DNA from 2 places in the Flavobacterium sp. Leaf359 genome. Region 2 is predicted to be linked to the other one. Evidence: riboswitches for the same ligand, from Rfam matches in the RefSeq annotation. Region 2 holds a riboswitch; the other holds the start of a gene.
The links. A riboswitch is a leader RNA that binds a small molecule or an ion and turns the genes downstream of it on or off. The one in region 2 is predicted to bind S-adenosylmethionine.

Region 1 (7,996 bases), on a different contig from region 2:
GTATCCTAACCCGTCCACAGGAATTGTTAACCTGTCCGGTAAAAATAATGTGGCGATTAATACGATCCAGCTTACGGACCTGAATGGAAGAGTGGTAAGAAATATAAATGCAAATGGTGTTTCAGAAACACAAATTAATATTTCTGAATTGACTTCCGGAGTTTATTTCCTGAACATACAGACTGATTCCGGTACGGGTACTACAAAAGTAGTGAAGAACTAATATTGTTTAATGGATATATAAAAAAGGGTAGTTTTTTATCAGGCCGATTTTTTAACTAAATTGAAATTGTGAAATAATTCCTTTTTTTGTTATATTCGGTACGTATTAACTAAATTTTTTATGAGAATGCTTTTGCTTGCAAGAGGCTATTAATCAAAATCATACTTCGAAAGAGCCTGCTTTTTTAAGTAGGCTTTTTTGTTTTTTTAATGGTTTTGGTGCCAAATATCAAAAAGGCTATATAAACAATATTGTGATAAAAGTTTTTCTTAACTAATACAGCAGCACTATTTTTTAAAGTTAAAGTGCTGATTATTAGTATAATTTTTTATTGTACGCCTCTCTTTATAAAACATCAGTTTTTTTGTTTGAAAATAAAATAAATGTTAAATTTTTATTTTGTGCATTGTCAATCCAAAAATAGTTCTGAAGTTTGTACCATCAAAAAGAAATAAAAATGAGAACTATTATTTGTCATACGTACTGCAAGATGTGGAAAATTTCCGCAGGAGGTACTATTGCCAAATTTTAAGTTTTTTAAAATATATAGCAAAAAAAGCCTCTGTTGAATTACAGGGGCTTTTTTTTTGAAAATAATTCTTTGAGAAAATAAAATAAAAATGAACACGATAACAACGATTATTTGTAAAAAACATATGTGGATGTATTGCCACCTAAAACTCCATTGCCAAAAGCGAATGACGTAATCTCTTTATATATTCAAGTGTGAAGTCCTTTTGGTAAACCGTCCAAAAGGACTTTTTTGTTTTAAGTCTCAATTATAAATCTCAAAAAAAAATAAAAAATATGAAAGCAATAAATGTATTAGGATACTCAAGAAATAATGAGCAATTCGTAGTGAAAACACAAAATTCTGATGTCAGAATAAGCAGGAATGAAAAATTTCCGGAACTGGAAGGGCCAAGTCCGTTTGAATATATACTTGCAGGATTCGCAGGATGTGTCAATGCGGTGAGCCAGCAGGTAGCTTCAGAGTTAGGCATCAACCTAAAGTCGTTACAGGTAGAAATAACCGGAGTTATAAGTCAGGAAGAAAGAGTAGGCTTCAGCAAAATCGAAATCGTGCTAAAGCCAACAACAGATACTTCGCTTCAGGTACTCCAGAAGTGGTTAAAATTAGTACAGCAAAAAAGTCCGGTTTACGACAACCTGGTCAATTCAACACCGGTCGAGCTGATTTTATACAAAGAATATAATTATGCAGCATAAAGCATAAATCGCATTTGTTTAGTTTGTTTTATTTGTTTGTTTGTTGAAAGACTGCTTTTGATTGCCAGTCAAAAGCAGTTCTTTTAATCAAAAATCTTCAGAACCATGTCAGTTAAAAAAATAAATATCATTCTCTTCGGAATAGAAGAGACAGGGAGTTCTCTCATAACTGAGGTGCTTTCCAATCAGGAATCACTCCTTGAAAATAACAATCTTGATTTGAGATTGCCGGTAATAACCAATTCCACCGTAGCCTTCTTTGAAAAACCAACAGTAAGAAATTCCTGGGAAGCCAATTTTATCCAATTTGCCGTTCCTTTCAAAATAGCAGATATAATTAATTTTGTTCAGGAAAACGAACTCGAAAATCTTATTGCTGTCGATACCTCAAATACAGAAGACATCCTTCCTGATTATTTCGACCTGCTCCAGAATGATTTTGATATCATTAGTGCTAATCCATTGGTGCAGGCATTTTCGGCAGATTTCAAAATGGCATTAAACAACAGTATCAAAAAAACGGAAAAAGATTTTGTCTTCGTAAACCCAAATGAGAAGCATCTTTCCCCGAAACTGCTTGAACAAATTCTAAAAATTGCAGCCAAACAAAATTTTAGGATAGCGGTATAATTTCTGCAAACTATTGCAAAAACCAAACATATTGCATTACTTTGCAGTGTTCTTAAAAATATTGATTGTTATCACGAAAGGCGGAGGGATTAGACCCGATGAAGCCTTAGCAACCCTTTAAGCTTTAAAGAAGGTGCTACATTCTACCATATTATTGGATAGATAACACACGAAAAATCTACTTTTTTTCTCCCTTTTCCTGACAACATATCGATACTTTTTTCAACCATTCATGGCCTGGGATTGTTTTTTCTATGCCATCGATTTTTGAAAAATACATTAGGACTTTTAGATTCATCAGAATCTTGAATAATCTAATAATAGTAAAAAATGTCAGGCATACACAAAGCTATCAAAGAAAGAATTCTCATCCTTGACGGAGCAATGGGAACCATGCTCCAGCGGTATAATTTTTCGGAAGAAGATTTCCGTGGTGAAAGATTCAAAGAATTTCCGCATCTGCTGAAAGGCAATAACGACCTCCTTTCATTAACCCAGCCAAAAGCAATACAGGAAGTCCACCGCCAATATTTTGAAGCCGGAGCAGATATTGTAGAAACCAATACCTTTTCAGGAACAACCATAGGTATGGCAGACTATCATTTGGAAGATTTGGTTTATGAATTAAACTATGAATCGGCCAGACTGGCCCGAGAAATAGCAGATGAGTTTACGGCAAAAAATCCGGATAAACCACGTTTCGTGGCGGGTTCTATAGGACCTACTAACAGAACGGCAAGCATGTCTCCGGATGTAAATGACCCCGGTTTCCGTGCCGTGACCTTTGATGAATTACGCATTGCCTATAAACAGCAGGTCGAAGCCCTGATTGATGGAGGTTCCGATATTCTGCTGGTAGAAACCATATTTGATACCCTGAATGCAAAAGCAGCACTGTTTGCCATTGAAGAAGTCAAAGAAGAAAGAAATATAGATATTCCGGTCATGGTTTCCGGCACGATAACAGATGCTTCAGGAAGAACACTCTCCGGCCAGACCGTAGAAGCATTCCTGATTTCCATTTCTCACATTCCGCTATTGAGCGTAGGATTTAATTGTGCTTTAGGAGCAGACCAGTTAAAACCTTATTTACAACGACTTTCGCATAATACCACATTCAATGTTTCGGCACATCCCAATGCAGGTTTGCCCAATGCTTTTGGGCAATATGACCAGACACCGGAAGCTATGCAGGTTTTGATTCGGGAATATCTCGAAGATAATCTCATTAACATAATTGGAGGATGTTGCGGAACAACCCCGGAACATATCCGCCTGATTGCAGAAGTAGCAAAAGAATATTCACCCAGAATTGTAGAACCGGTTTAGACTGTAGAAAAGAATAAGAAAATGGCAGATGTCGATTGTAAAAAATACTTAAGATTATCAGGTCTCGAACCTTTAATCATAACACCCGAAAGCATTTTTGTAAACGTAGGAGAACGTACGAATGTTACCGGTTCCCGAAAATTTTTACGCCTGATAAAAGAAGAAAAATACGAAGAAGCATTGGATATTGCCAGGGCTCAGGTAGAAGGAGGCGCACAGATTATTGACATTAATATGGATGAGGGAATGCTTGACGGCGTTCGCGCCATGACAATTTTCCTGAATCTGATAGCTTCTGAACCAGATATTTCCCGCGTTCCGATAATGATTGACAGTTCAAAATGGGAAATTATCGAAGCAGGACTAAAAGTAGCCCAGGGGAAAAGTGTTGTCAATTCTATCAGTCTAAAAGAAGGAGAAGAAAATTTTATTCGTCAGGCAAAACTGATAAAAAAATATGGTGCAGCAGTCATTGTTATGGCTTTTGACGAGACAGGACAGGCAGACACCTATGAAAGAAGGATAGAAATCTGTAAGCGTTCGTATGATGTTTTGGTAAACAAGGTAGGTTTTCCGGCAGAAGACATCATTTTTGACCCGAATATTTTTCCCGTTGCAACCGGAATGGAAGAACACCGCCGGAATGCAGTAGATTTCTTCAGGGCTACCAGATGGATTAAGGAAAATCTTCCCTATGCAAGTGTCAGCGGTGGTGTAAGCAATGTTTCATTCTCATTCCGCGGTAACGACAGGGTACGTGAAGCAATGCATTCGGCGTTTTTGTACCATGCTGTCAATCACGGTATGACTATGGGAATCGTAAATCCGGAAATGTTGGAAATCTATGACCAGATTCCCAAAGATTTGCTGGAATATGTTGAAGATGTCTTGCTTGACAGGAGAGATGATGCCACAGAAAGACTTTTGGCATTTGCAGAAAATATAAAAGGAGATACAAAAGAAGTTTCAGAAAAGCAGTCACAGGAATGGCGTTCGCTTCCACTTCAGGAAAGATTGACACACGCTTTGGTGAGAGGAGTTGATGAATTTATTGATGCTGATATTGAAGAAGCCAGACAATTGGCTACAAGGCCTATTGAAGTCATAGAAATCAATCTAATGACAGGAATGAATGTAGTAGGAGATTTATTCGGAAGCGGGAAAATGTTTTTGCCGCAAGTAGTAAAATCAGCACGTGTCATGAAAAAGGCGGTTGCTTATCTGTTGCCATATATTGAAGCGGAAAAAGACGGAAGTTCCAGTTCAGCCGGAAAGGTTTTGATGGCAACCGTAAAAGGTGATGTTCATGACATAGGGAAAAACATAGTGGCGGTGGTTTTGGCTTGTAATAACTATGAAATCATTGACCTTGGTGTCATGGTACCATCCGAGAAAATTATTCAGACAGCCATTGAGGAAAATGTAGATATAATAGGACTAAGCGGATTAATCACGCCTTCTCTGGATGAAATGGTCTATCTGGCAAAACAGATGGACAGGCAGAATGTCAAAATTCCAATAATGATTGGTGGAGCAACCACTTCAAGAGCACATACAGCCGTAAAGATTGCTCCGGAATATAGGGAAACAGTAGTTCATGTCAACGATGCTTCGCGTGCTGTTACTGTAGCCGGAAATCTCATAAATAAGAATACCAATCAGGAATATTTCAAGAGCCTGCGTATGGAATATGATGAGCTTCGCGAAGGTTACCTAAGTCGGAGCCGTGATAAAAACTTCTTAAGCATAGAGGAAGCCAGAAAAAATAAGCTGCAATTGGACTGGACTAATTTCACTCCGGCAAAACCAAACACTATAGGAACAAAAGTCATCGATGTAAAATTAGGAGAATTGGTCGATTATATCGATTGGACACCATTTTTTAGAACATGGGACCTGCATGGAAAATTTCCGGAAATACTAAAAGATGAAATTGTTGGCGAACAAGCTAAAGTGTTGTTTGCGGATGCTCAGGACATGTTGCGCCAGATTATACAGGAAAACTGGTTAGAAGCAAAAGGCGTGTATGCAATATTTCCTGCCAACCAAATCAATGATGATGATATTGAATTACGGGATGAAAATGGAAAGCTTCTGCAAACTTTCCTGACTTTAAGACAGCAGTCTGCAAAAACAAAAGGAGCACCCAATATTGCCCTGTCTGATTTTATAGCGCCAAAAGATTCCGGAATTACAGATTATATAGGAGCATTTTGCGTAACGACAGGTTTTGGAGTAGATGAAAAAGCGGCGGAATTCGAAAAAAATCTCGATGATTATAATTCCATTATGGTCAAAGCATTGGGCGATCGTTTTGCCGAGGCTTTTGCCGAATATTTACATGAAAAAATAAGGAAAGAAATCTGGGGATATGCTTCTGACGAAGTATTAAGCAATGAAGCCCTGATTAAAGAAGAATACAAAGGAATCCGCCCGGCACCAGGATATCCTGCTTGCCCGGATCACTTGGAAAAACCCACTATCTGGAAATTATTAAACGTAGAAGAAAATATTGGCGTGACTTTAACCGAAAGTATGGCGATGTGGCCGGCATCTTCGGTTTCCGGTTATTATTTCGGACACCCAGAAAGCAAATACTTCGGACTGGGAAAAATTAAAAAAGATCAGGTCGAAGACTATGCAAAACGCAGGAATGTTTCCTATGAATATGCCGAAAAATGGCTAAACCCAAACATCGCAGATTAAATTAGTTGTAAAGTCATCAAGTCGCAAAGTCATCAAGTCATCAAGTCATCAAGTCATCAAGTCGTCAAGTCAAAAATCAAAAATCTGAAATCAAAAATTTAAGATCAGAAATCTAAAATCTGAAATCAAAAACAAATGAAAGTAACAGAACATATAGAAAAAGCCAATGGCAAATCGCTTTTTTCTTTCGAAATACTACCGCCATTAAAAGGGCAAAATATCCAGTCAATTTTTGATAGCATTGACCCGTTAATGGAATTCAAACCGCCTTTTATTGACGTGACCTATCATCGTGAGGAGTATGAATACAAAGAATTGCCCAGCGGTTTATTGGAAAAAAAGATTGTAAAGAAACGACCGGGAACAGTTGGTATTTGTTCGGCAATACAAAACAAATACCAGGTTGATGCGATTCCGCATATTCTTTGTGGCGGATTTACAAAGGAAGACACGGAAAATTTCTTAATTGATTTGGACTTTCTCGGAATCCAAAATGTGGTTGCCTTGCGTGGTGATGCCGTAAAAAATGAAACCTATTTCAAGCCGGAAAAAGAAGGAAACCATTATGCTTCTGAACTTGTAACACAGATTACCAACCTCAATAAGGGTATTTATCTGGATGACGAATTGCAAAATTCTTCATCCACAAATTTCTGTATTGGTGTAGCCGGATATCCTGAAAAACACATGGAAGCACCAAGTTTGGATAGCGATATCTATTTTCTGAAACAGAAAATAAAAAACGGGGCGTCCTACATCATTACCCAGATGTTTTTTGACAACAAAAAATTCTTCGACTTTGTTGCCAAATGCAGAAAAGAAGGCATCACGGTTCCTATCATTCCGGGATTAAAACCTATTTCAACCAAAAAACAATTGAATCTGGTGCCACATCGTTTTAAGGTCGATATTCCGGACGAACTTATTATGGCTATCGTACGGGCTAAGGATGCGGATGCTGTGAAGCAAATAGGTATAGAATGGTGCATTAGCCAAAGTAAGGAGTTAATTAAAGAGGGAATACCCGTTTTGCATTATTATTCAATGGGGAAGTCGGAAAATATTAAGGCAATAGCCAGAGAGGTATTCTAAATTAGGTCTTGCAAGATTGTTTTAATTGGTTATTTTTGAGTCTTATAAAAAGTTTTGTATGCTGCAAAAATACCTGTCTCAAGAAAAAATCGCCTGGTTTTCTATTGTAATTGCCATTCTGGGAATTTTTATTCCCATGCTTACAATTGACTACAATACCGCTTCAAAGGAAATGGTATATACAATTGGCTTCATAAAATACATTTTCCAGTCAATTCATCTTACCATTTTTGATCTGGAAGATTTTTATACGTTCAAGTTAGGAACAGGTGACGGCATGTATATGCATTACAATCTGTTAAATGCATTTTTTTATGTTTTGCTGATTTTAGGGGCGGTGTTCTATTTGAGAAGTAAAGCCAAAGAAACAAGATTGCTACGCTTTGTTTATTCTGTAATATTCATAACAAAAGTTTCTTCTTTTATTTTGGGTCTTTTTTCCATTGTTTTAATGGAAAATACAACAAATTCTTTGGGCGTTTTCCTATATGTATTATGGTTCATGGACTACGTTGTTATGGCTTTCTATGCTTACCTCGCTTTTTCAATACTCAAGTACATTGAAATGGGAAAAACATTCGAAACCATTGAAAGAACCTATGAAACACATACCAGTGTTACTCTGGTTGAGGCCGGACGTTGGAGAAGATTTTTCCATCTGATTATGGATGACTTCATAATGATTCTTGTATTTTCTGCCTCATTCGAATTCTTCATCAGAACAGAGAAGTTACAGACTTTTGTATCTGCCTTACAAAATGGATTAGGTGATAGAGTAGCTTTTAT
Region 2 (7,996 bases):
CAGACTATGGCATCAAAGGATTCGGAGGTCCCTGTCCACCAAAAGGACACGGATTTCACCAATACATTATAACTGTATATGCCTTAAAAACCGATAAATTAGGACTGGACGAAAATACAAACCCGGCAGTAGTCGGTTTTAACCTTTGGAACCAGACATTGGCAAAAGCAAGTATAGTGGCTTATTATAAAAGATAAAATCTGATTGTGATATAAAGGTGCTGTTGCAACAATCGGGACAGCACCGTTTTATTCGGGTTATCCAGCCAATTTATATTCAGGAATGTTTTTTGAAACGTGACTTTTTTTTTCGGATTTATGTTAATTGATTATCTTTATCCTATAAAAATCTTCCAACTATATCGTATACTATGGAACTAGAAAAAGTATTCCGAAATAATGAAAAATGGATTGCTGAAAAATTGCAAAAAGATCCGGACTATTTCATAAACTTATCAAAGGGACAAAATCCGGATATTCTCTACATTGGATGTTCTGACAGTCGTGTTACTGCAGAAGATTTGATGGGTGTTTCTCCCGGAGAAGTTTTTGTACATAGAAATATCGCCAATATGGTAATCAGTATTGACCTTAACGTAATGTCTGTATTGAATTATGCCGTGAATTACTTGCATGTCAACCATGTTGTGGTTTGCGGGCATTACTTCTGCGGAGGAGTAAAAGCAGCCATGCAGGCTGAAGATTTGGGTGTACTCAATCCTTGGCTTCGAAATATACGCGATGTATACAGACTGCATAAAAATGAACTGAATGCTATTGAAGATGAAACTGCAAAATACAACAGGCTGGTTGAATTAAATGTACAGGAGCAGTGTGTTAATTTGGTTAAAACTGCCGAAGTGCAAAAAGCATACAACGAAAGAGGGCTTCAGATTCACGGTTGGGTTTTTGACATTCACTCCGGAAAACTGATTGACCTGAAACTGGATATTGACCGCATCATGAAAAACATCATGGAGATCTATAATCTTGGTCATGATTAAAAACAATGACTATCGGGAAGTTATGGCAAAAAGGTAACTTTTAACGATTCTACTATTAAACTTTGCGGCTCTGCGTCTTTGCGAGCAACTATTTCACGCAAAGGCGCAGAGCCGCAAAGAAAGAAAACATAAACCTGGGTTTATTTTTTGGTGTAAAGTTCAGATAATCAATTAAAAAAGAATCCCTTTGCTCTGCAAAGGGATTCTTTTATAAAGAAACAGCTTCCTGTTTTGCTTTTTCAAATTCTGAAACCATATTCTCGACAATTTCTTTTACGGGTTTTATATCGTGAATCAGTCCTGAAATTTGGCCAATTTCAAGTTCGCCTTCCACTAAATCGCCTTCAAACATTCCTCTTTTAGCGCGGGCTCTTCCCAACAAAACTTTCAAATCATCTGTAGTCGGACATTTGGCGTAAAGCTCCTGAATATCCTGATAGAATTTATTTTTGATTAGTCGTACCGGTGCCAGTTCTTTCAAAGTCACCTGGGTTCCGCCTTCTTCCAAATCAACAATTGTCTGTTTAAAATCAGCATGGGACGAACTTTCAATTGATGCGGCAAAACGGCTTCCTACCTGAACGCCATCGGCACCCAAAACCATCGCCGCCAGCATTCCTCTTCCGGTTGCAATTCCTCCTGCAGCTATCAATGGAATTTGTATTTTTTCGCGAACCATCGGAATGAGAGTTAATGTAGTCGTTTCTTCCCTTCCATTATGTCCGCCTGCCTCAAAACCTTCAGCAACAACAGCATCAACACCTGCTTCCTGCGCTTTCAGGGCAAATTTTGAACTGCTGACAACATGAACGACTGTAATTCCTTTTTCTTTTAAAAAAGCAGTCCATGTTTTAGGATTTCCTGCAGAAGTAAAAACGATTTTTACGCCTTCTTCTACAATAATATTCATGATTTCTTCAATATTCGGATAGAGCATCGGAACGTTGACACCAAAAGGCTTATCTGTCGCCTTTTTACATTTCTGGATGTGCTCCCGAAGGACATCCGGATACATTGACCCTGCTCCTATTAATCCCAAGCCTCCGGCATTACTAACCGCACTTGCTAACTTATAACCGCTGTTCCATATCATGCCACCCTGAACTATTGGATACTGAATATTGAAAAGCTGTGTAATCTTATTCATTTAATTTAGTTATGGTTTATTATTTGTTTTGTTTTTAAAGATACTATTTAACAGCCAATTTTCCTGTTTTATAATTATTGCCTGCTTTGATTTTATACCAATAGATACCCGATTGCAGGTTTTCTACAGAAAAAACCGGGTTTTCTCTTTTAATTTTACTATTCATTATTTCTTGTCCTAACTGGTTGTAAATAAAAATCCGGACTTCTTCATAAGATTCCGGAATGACAAGATTGACAACAGAATTAGCCGGGTTTGGATATACTAAAAATGAGTTTTCAGAAAAAACAGGAGTATCTAAAGCATTAGCTAATGCCCTGCTAAAATCCGGAATCCCATAACCAAATTGATTGTTGGGCGTATTATATAAATGGGCCGACTGTTTTATTAGCTGTATAATTTCCACATTTGTTTTATCTGGAAAAGCCTGCCATAAACAAGCTACCATACCTGAAATTATAGGCGACGAAAAAGAGGTTCCGTTAGCAGTAACAATATTTCCGAATGTATCAGAAACCACAGCCTGCTGCCCTTGTGCCATTATATCAGGTTTTACCCTGCCATCAAATGAAGGCCCGATAGAGCTGAAACCGGCATAACTACTATCCGGCGCTACAGCACCTACCGCCAGCGCATTAACCGCATCCGCCGGCGCCGAAATATTAGGATTAGCCCCTGCTCCTGAATTGCCTGCCGAAACAACACAAATCATTCCCTTTGAAAAGGCAATATCTGCACCACGTGAAATAAAGGCTGTTGTGCCATTCATGTCAGCATATTCATAACTATAACCCGGGTTGTTATATATGAAATATCCCAGCGAAGTATTAATGATATCAACACCAAGGCTGTCTGCCATTTCAGCAGCTTCAACCCAATAGGATTCCTCAACCGGATTTTCATCCAAAATATCCTCTGTTATAAAAAGATAATACGAAGCATCCGGCCCGGTTCCAACTAATTGATTTTCAACATAACCGCCCATAGTTGCAAGTACTAAGGTACCGTGTGTTCCACCTGTATAAAAATTCGTATTTCTGTTTACAAAATCGTAACCACCTAAAATTTTATTATTGGTAATAAGTCGTTGGAAAGGTTGGGCAGTATTTACATTGGGAAAACCGGCATCCATAACAGCGATTATTTTTCCGTTTCCGGTAAAATCCTGCTGGTGTAACAGATTGCCTTTTAGCATCTGAATCTGGTTGGCCGATGTTCCATATCCGAAACTTACCTGAGTTTCTAAATTTTTATTCCCATTTGCCAATTGCGACTGACGCATGGCACGGCCCGCAGTATTCAAAGTTGGATTAGCAAACTGGATATGGTCGACAAAAGTGAGGGTTTCGAGGTTTTGAATGGCTTCTACCGTACCCCTGATATGCAATGCATTCATCCATTTTGATTTGGCTTTGACTGTAATTCCTGCCGAAGCCGTCACCTGATTAATATACGATACGGAAATAGGGACATCCTTTTCGTCTAATGCAATATTCTGTCTTGTTCTTCTGTCAAGTGCTCGCTGCGAAAGCATCTCCAGTGGGTTTGCCATGTAGTGGGCGGCATCGGGCTTATCTGTAAAATAAACCCAGGCATCTTCCTGAGCCACAGCCCAGAAACCTGACAACAAGACTATTAAAAAAGTAATTTTTTTCATAAGTTATTGAATTGGCTGTCCAAACTTAAACAAATTGCCGCTATCGTCAATAATATAAAACTCCCGCATTCCCCAAGGCTGGTTTTTAAGTGCTATCTTATCTCCAAGAATTTTTTTATACCGTTCAAAAACAGCTTCAATATCATTTACCCGAATGTAGCAGCTTGAATTTTCCGGAACTATTTTTTCATTGCATTTCCAAAGGTGTATTTCATTATCATCCCATAAAAAAATTAAAAGGTCTTCATATTCACCTACTAATTTACCGCCTAAAATTTCCTGATAAAATTGTTTGGATTTTTCAAAGTCTAAAGAAGGAAGCTGGGGAATAATTTGGGTTATTTTTGAATTCAAATCAATATTTTTTAGATATGAATGTCAAATTTACGAAAATGAAATTTTATAAAACACTTTAAAGCTGACTATTTAAAGCCCTTTACATCTAATTCAATGCATTGAAAATCAATTAAATATAAAATATTTTATTTTTTATTAGGTTTTTAAAAAATTTATACTCTAAATTTGCAACCAAGTTCTTTAAAAGATTATTCTTATCCAGAAAGACCGAGGGAATTGACCCTATGACGTCTTGGCAACCTGTCCTTTTGAGGATAAGGTGCCACATTCAACCCTTGCTTTGGCAGGGAAAGATAAGCTTAGAAAATAGTACATAATAACTCGAGATATTATTTGCTCTTCTGACTTATCGGAGGAGCATTTTTATTTTATGCCCTTTCCGATATCTGGTTTCGAATATTTTTTTAAAAGCAAAAAATATTAAATCTTAAAAACGAATCAAGATGAAAGAGCAAACTCAAATTTTAAACTACATTCCGGTTGATAAACTAACAGGTTCCATTTCGGTGCCAATTTACCAGACTTCTACTTTTGTTCAGGATGCTCCAGGCGTTCACAAAGGTTTCGACTATGCCAGAAGCAATAATCCTACACGAAAAGTTCTTGAAGACCTGGTAGCCAAACTGGAGAACGGAACCAACGGTTATGCTTTTTCCAGCGGATTAGCTGCGATAGATGCAGTAGTGAAATTACTATCGGCCGGAGACGAAATCATAGCCGTAGATGATATTTACGGAGGTGCTTTCCGCCTGTTTACCCATGTGTATGAAAAATTCGGGATACAGGTAACGTATGTTGATGCAACCGATGCAAAGAACGTTGCTGATGCCATCAGTGACAAGACAGCCCTGATATGGATTGAATCTCCGACCAATCCAACATTAAAGATTTCAGATTTGCGTGCCATTGGAAAAATTGCAAAAGAAAACAACATCCTGTTCTGCGTAGACAATACCTTTGCCTCTCCTATCGCCCAAAAACCAATTGATTTTGGTGCCGACTTAATTGTTCACAGTGCTACAAAATATATTTCAGGACACAGTGACCTGATAGCCGGTCTGGTCATTACTGCTACGGAAGAATTAGGCGCTAAAATTAAATTCATCCAGAATGCTTCCGGTGCTATTTTAGGGCCGTTTGACAGCTGGCTGGTTATTCGCGGTATTGAAACCCTTAATTTAAGAATCAGGCAGCATGCTGAAAATGCACAAAAAATTGCCGAATTCCTGACTACTGAAAAACTAGTCCGTAATGTTTATTATCCGGGCTTGAAAACCCACCGCAATCATGAAATTGCCAAAAGTCAGCAGAAATATTTTGGAGGTGTTGTGACTTTTGATTTGGTTATTGACGATAAGGAACTGGCTTCAAGAATTGTATCGGGAACGAAATTATTCCAGTTGGCTGAAAGTTTAGGTGGTGTGAAAAGCCTGTGTTGCCTTCCATGTGAAATGACTCATAAATCAATTCCTGCTGAAAAAAGATACCAATCTGGCGTGACCGACAGCCTAATCCGACTTTCTGTGGGTTTGGAAGATGCTGATGATTTAATTGCCGACATAAAACAGGCATTGGAAAATGCTGTGAAGGAAAATGCTACTGTTGAATTCCATAAAAATTAATTGCACGAACAATGTCAAGAAAAAAATTAAATATAGGATTATTTGGATTCGGATGTGTGGGTTTCGGATTGTATGAGGTTTTGCAGAAAACACCGGGGTTAAAAGCAGACATCAGAAAAATCTGTGTCAAGGATAAAAACAAACCACGCGAAATTGCAGCCGAAAACTTCACTTTCGATAAAAATGATATTTTCAACGACCCGGAAATCAATGTTATTGTAGAACTTATTGACGATGCGGATGCGGCTTATGAAATCGTTAAAACCGCTTTAAAAAGTGGAAAGGCAGTAGTTTCTGCCAACAAAAAAATGATTGCAGAGCATTTTGAAGAATTATTGGAATTGCAACGAAAACACAAGGTGCCCTTACTTTATGAAGCTGCCTGTTGCGCCAGCATGCCTATTATCCGGAATTTAGAAGAATACTATGATAACGACCTTTTGGAATCTATACAGGGTATTGTGAATGGTTCAACCAATTATATACTCACCAAGACTTTTAAGGAGAACTTATCGTATGAGGAAGCTTTAAAAGAAGCTCAGGAAAAAGGATTTGCAGAAAGCAACCCTATTTTAGATACCGGCGGTTTTGATGCCAAATACAAACTGTTGATTCTTTTGGCTCATTCTTTCGGATATATTGCCAGACCTGAAAATCTCCTGAATATCGGGATTGATAATATTGGCGGATTGGAATTGAAATATGCCCGTGAAAAAGGGTTAAAAATCAAATTAGTTGCGCAGGCTTTTAAAAATACAGACGGAAACATTACTGCTTTCGTTATTCCGAAATTTGTGGATTCTGCAGACCGTCTGTTTAATGTTGATGATGTTTTTAATGGTGTGATTACGAAAACCAGTTTTGCAGACGAACAGTTTTTTGTGGGCAAAGGTGCCGGAGCACATCCAACGGCTTCGGCTGTGTTAAGCGATATTTCAGCTTTGAGCTATGATTATCAATACGAGTATAAAAAAATTGCGCAGCAGGAAGATTACAGCCTGTCTGACGATGTTAATCTGAAAGTTTTCCTAAGGCACCAGATAGAAGATGCGGTTACTTTAAAGAAACATTTTTCTGCTATAGACGAATCCTATCTGAATCATGAATCCGGTTATATTACAGGTACTATTTCTTTGGAAAAACTAAGAAATATCCATTTTGATGAGAGTATCGACAAGTCTTTTGTGCTGTTGGATATTGCTTAATTAGCTGTTTAGTTTTGTTCGTTATATATTTTGTTCAAAAAAACCCGACAAGTGATTGTCGGGTTTTTATTTTATGATAGGTTATAACTTTTTATAATAATCGAAAAGTTTACGCTAAAAAACTTAGCAACTTTGTCCCTCAGAACCTTAACACCTCATTAATCAACTTCGTATTTTAGAACGCGGATGAACACGGATTAAAATAATTACGCGGATTTGGGAAATCTGAACGAAATGGAAGCAATTCCAAAAAGCCTGTTTTCAATGATTTCTCTTTTGCATACAAAAGCACGAGACTTAGCACCTTAGGAGCTTAGTACCTCAGAAACTTAGGCTATTACCCCAGAACCTATCAGTTCTTCTCCTAAATGCCAGGAAACAAATTGTCCTTCTGTAATGGCTGACTGGGCTTCTTCAAAAGCAACATACAGTCCGTTTTCAAACTGATGCAATGTGGCTTTTTGCAATGGCTGCCTGTAACGGATTCTCGCCATTACTTCCATTGTTTCGCCGTCTTTCAATGCCAAATCTTCCCGTATCCAATGCACTTCAGAACGCTCTACAAAGAGCGCTTTTTTATAAAGACCCGGATGGTGATTTCCTTGTCCGGTGTAAATAATGTTATTTTCTACATCGGTTTCAATAATGAAAAGAGGCTCTACAGTTCCGCCTACATTCAGTCCTTTACGTTGCCCTTTTGTAAAATAATGGGCTCCCTGGTGTTTTCCAACTACTTTACCCATTTCAGGGGCATAAGGAATGGATGCCGCTTCATGAGCAAGTTCTTCCTTTAATGAATTAAACTCCGTTTTTTCTTTTTTATAGATTTCCTGATCGGCTCCGATTTCAAAAATCAATCCATCTTTTGGCTGTAATTTTTGCTGCAGGAATTCCGGAAGGCGTACTTTCCCAATAAAACATAATCCTTGCGAATCTTTCTTTTCTGCTGTAACCAGTTCCATTTTGGCTGCAATTTCCCTAACCTCAGGTTTGGTCAATTCTCCA

Region 1: another riboswitch for S-adenosylmethionine. It lies ahead of ASG38_RS14155 (homocysteine S-methyltransferase family protein); the one in region 2 lies ahead of ASG38_RS10730 (PLP-dependent aspartate aminotransferase family protein).

The regions. Positions count from the first base shown of each region.
Region 1 covers NZ_LMPW01000013.1:372,882-380,877, forward strand. Annotated here, with positions in the region: partial or broken gene ASG38_RS14135 (T9SS-dependent choice-of-anchor J family protein) at 1-223, shown strand, start outside; gene ASG38_RS14145 (OsmC family protein) at 1,031-1,453, shown strand; gene ASG38_RS14150 (hypothetical protein) at 1,559-2,083, shown strand; SAM riboswitch class I at 2,149-2,252, shown strand; gene ASG38_RS14155 (homocysteine S-methyltransferase family protein) at 2,414-3,412, shown strand; partial or broken gene metH (methionine synthase) at 3,431-6,118, shown strand; gene metF (methylenetetrahydrofolate reductase [NAD(P)H]) at 6,254-7,210, shown strand; gene ASG38_RS14170 (RDD family protein) at 7,269-7,996, shown strand, end outside.
Region 2 covers NZ_LMPW01000012.1:514,416-522,411, reverse strand. Annotated here, with positions in the region: gene ASG38_RS10755 (YbhB/YbcL family Raf kinase inhibitor-like protein) at 1-197, shown strand, start outside; gene ASG38_RS10750 (carbonic anhydrase) at 371-1,003, shown strand; gene ASG38_RS10745 (nitronate monooxygenase family protein) at 1,212-2,150, opposite strand; gene ASG38_RS10740 (S8 family serine peptidase) at 2,194-3,807, opposite strand; gene ASG38_RS10735 (VOC family protein) at 3,811-4,161, opposite strand; SAM riboswitch class I at 4,356-4,464, shown strand; gene ASG38_RS10730 (PLP-dependent aspartate aminotransferase family protein) at 4,608-5,786, shown strand; gene ASG38_RS10725 (homoserine dehydrogenase) at 5,798-6,991, shown strand; gene mnmA (tRNA 2-thiouridine(34) synthase MnmA) at 7,321-7,996, opposite strand, start outside.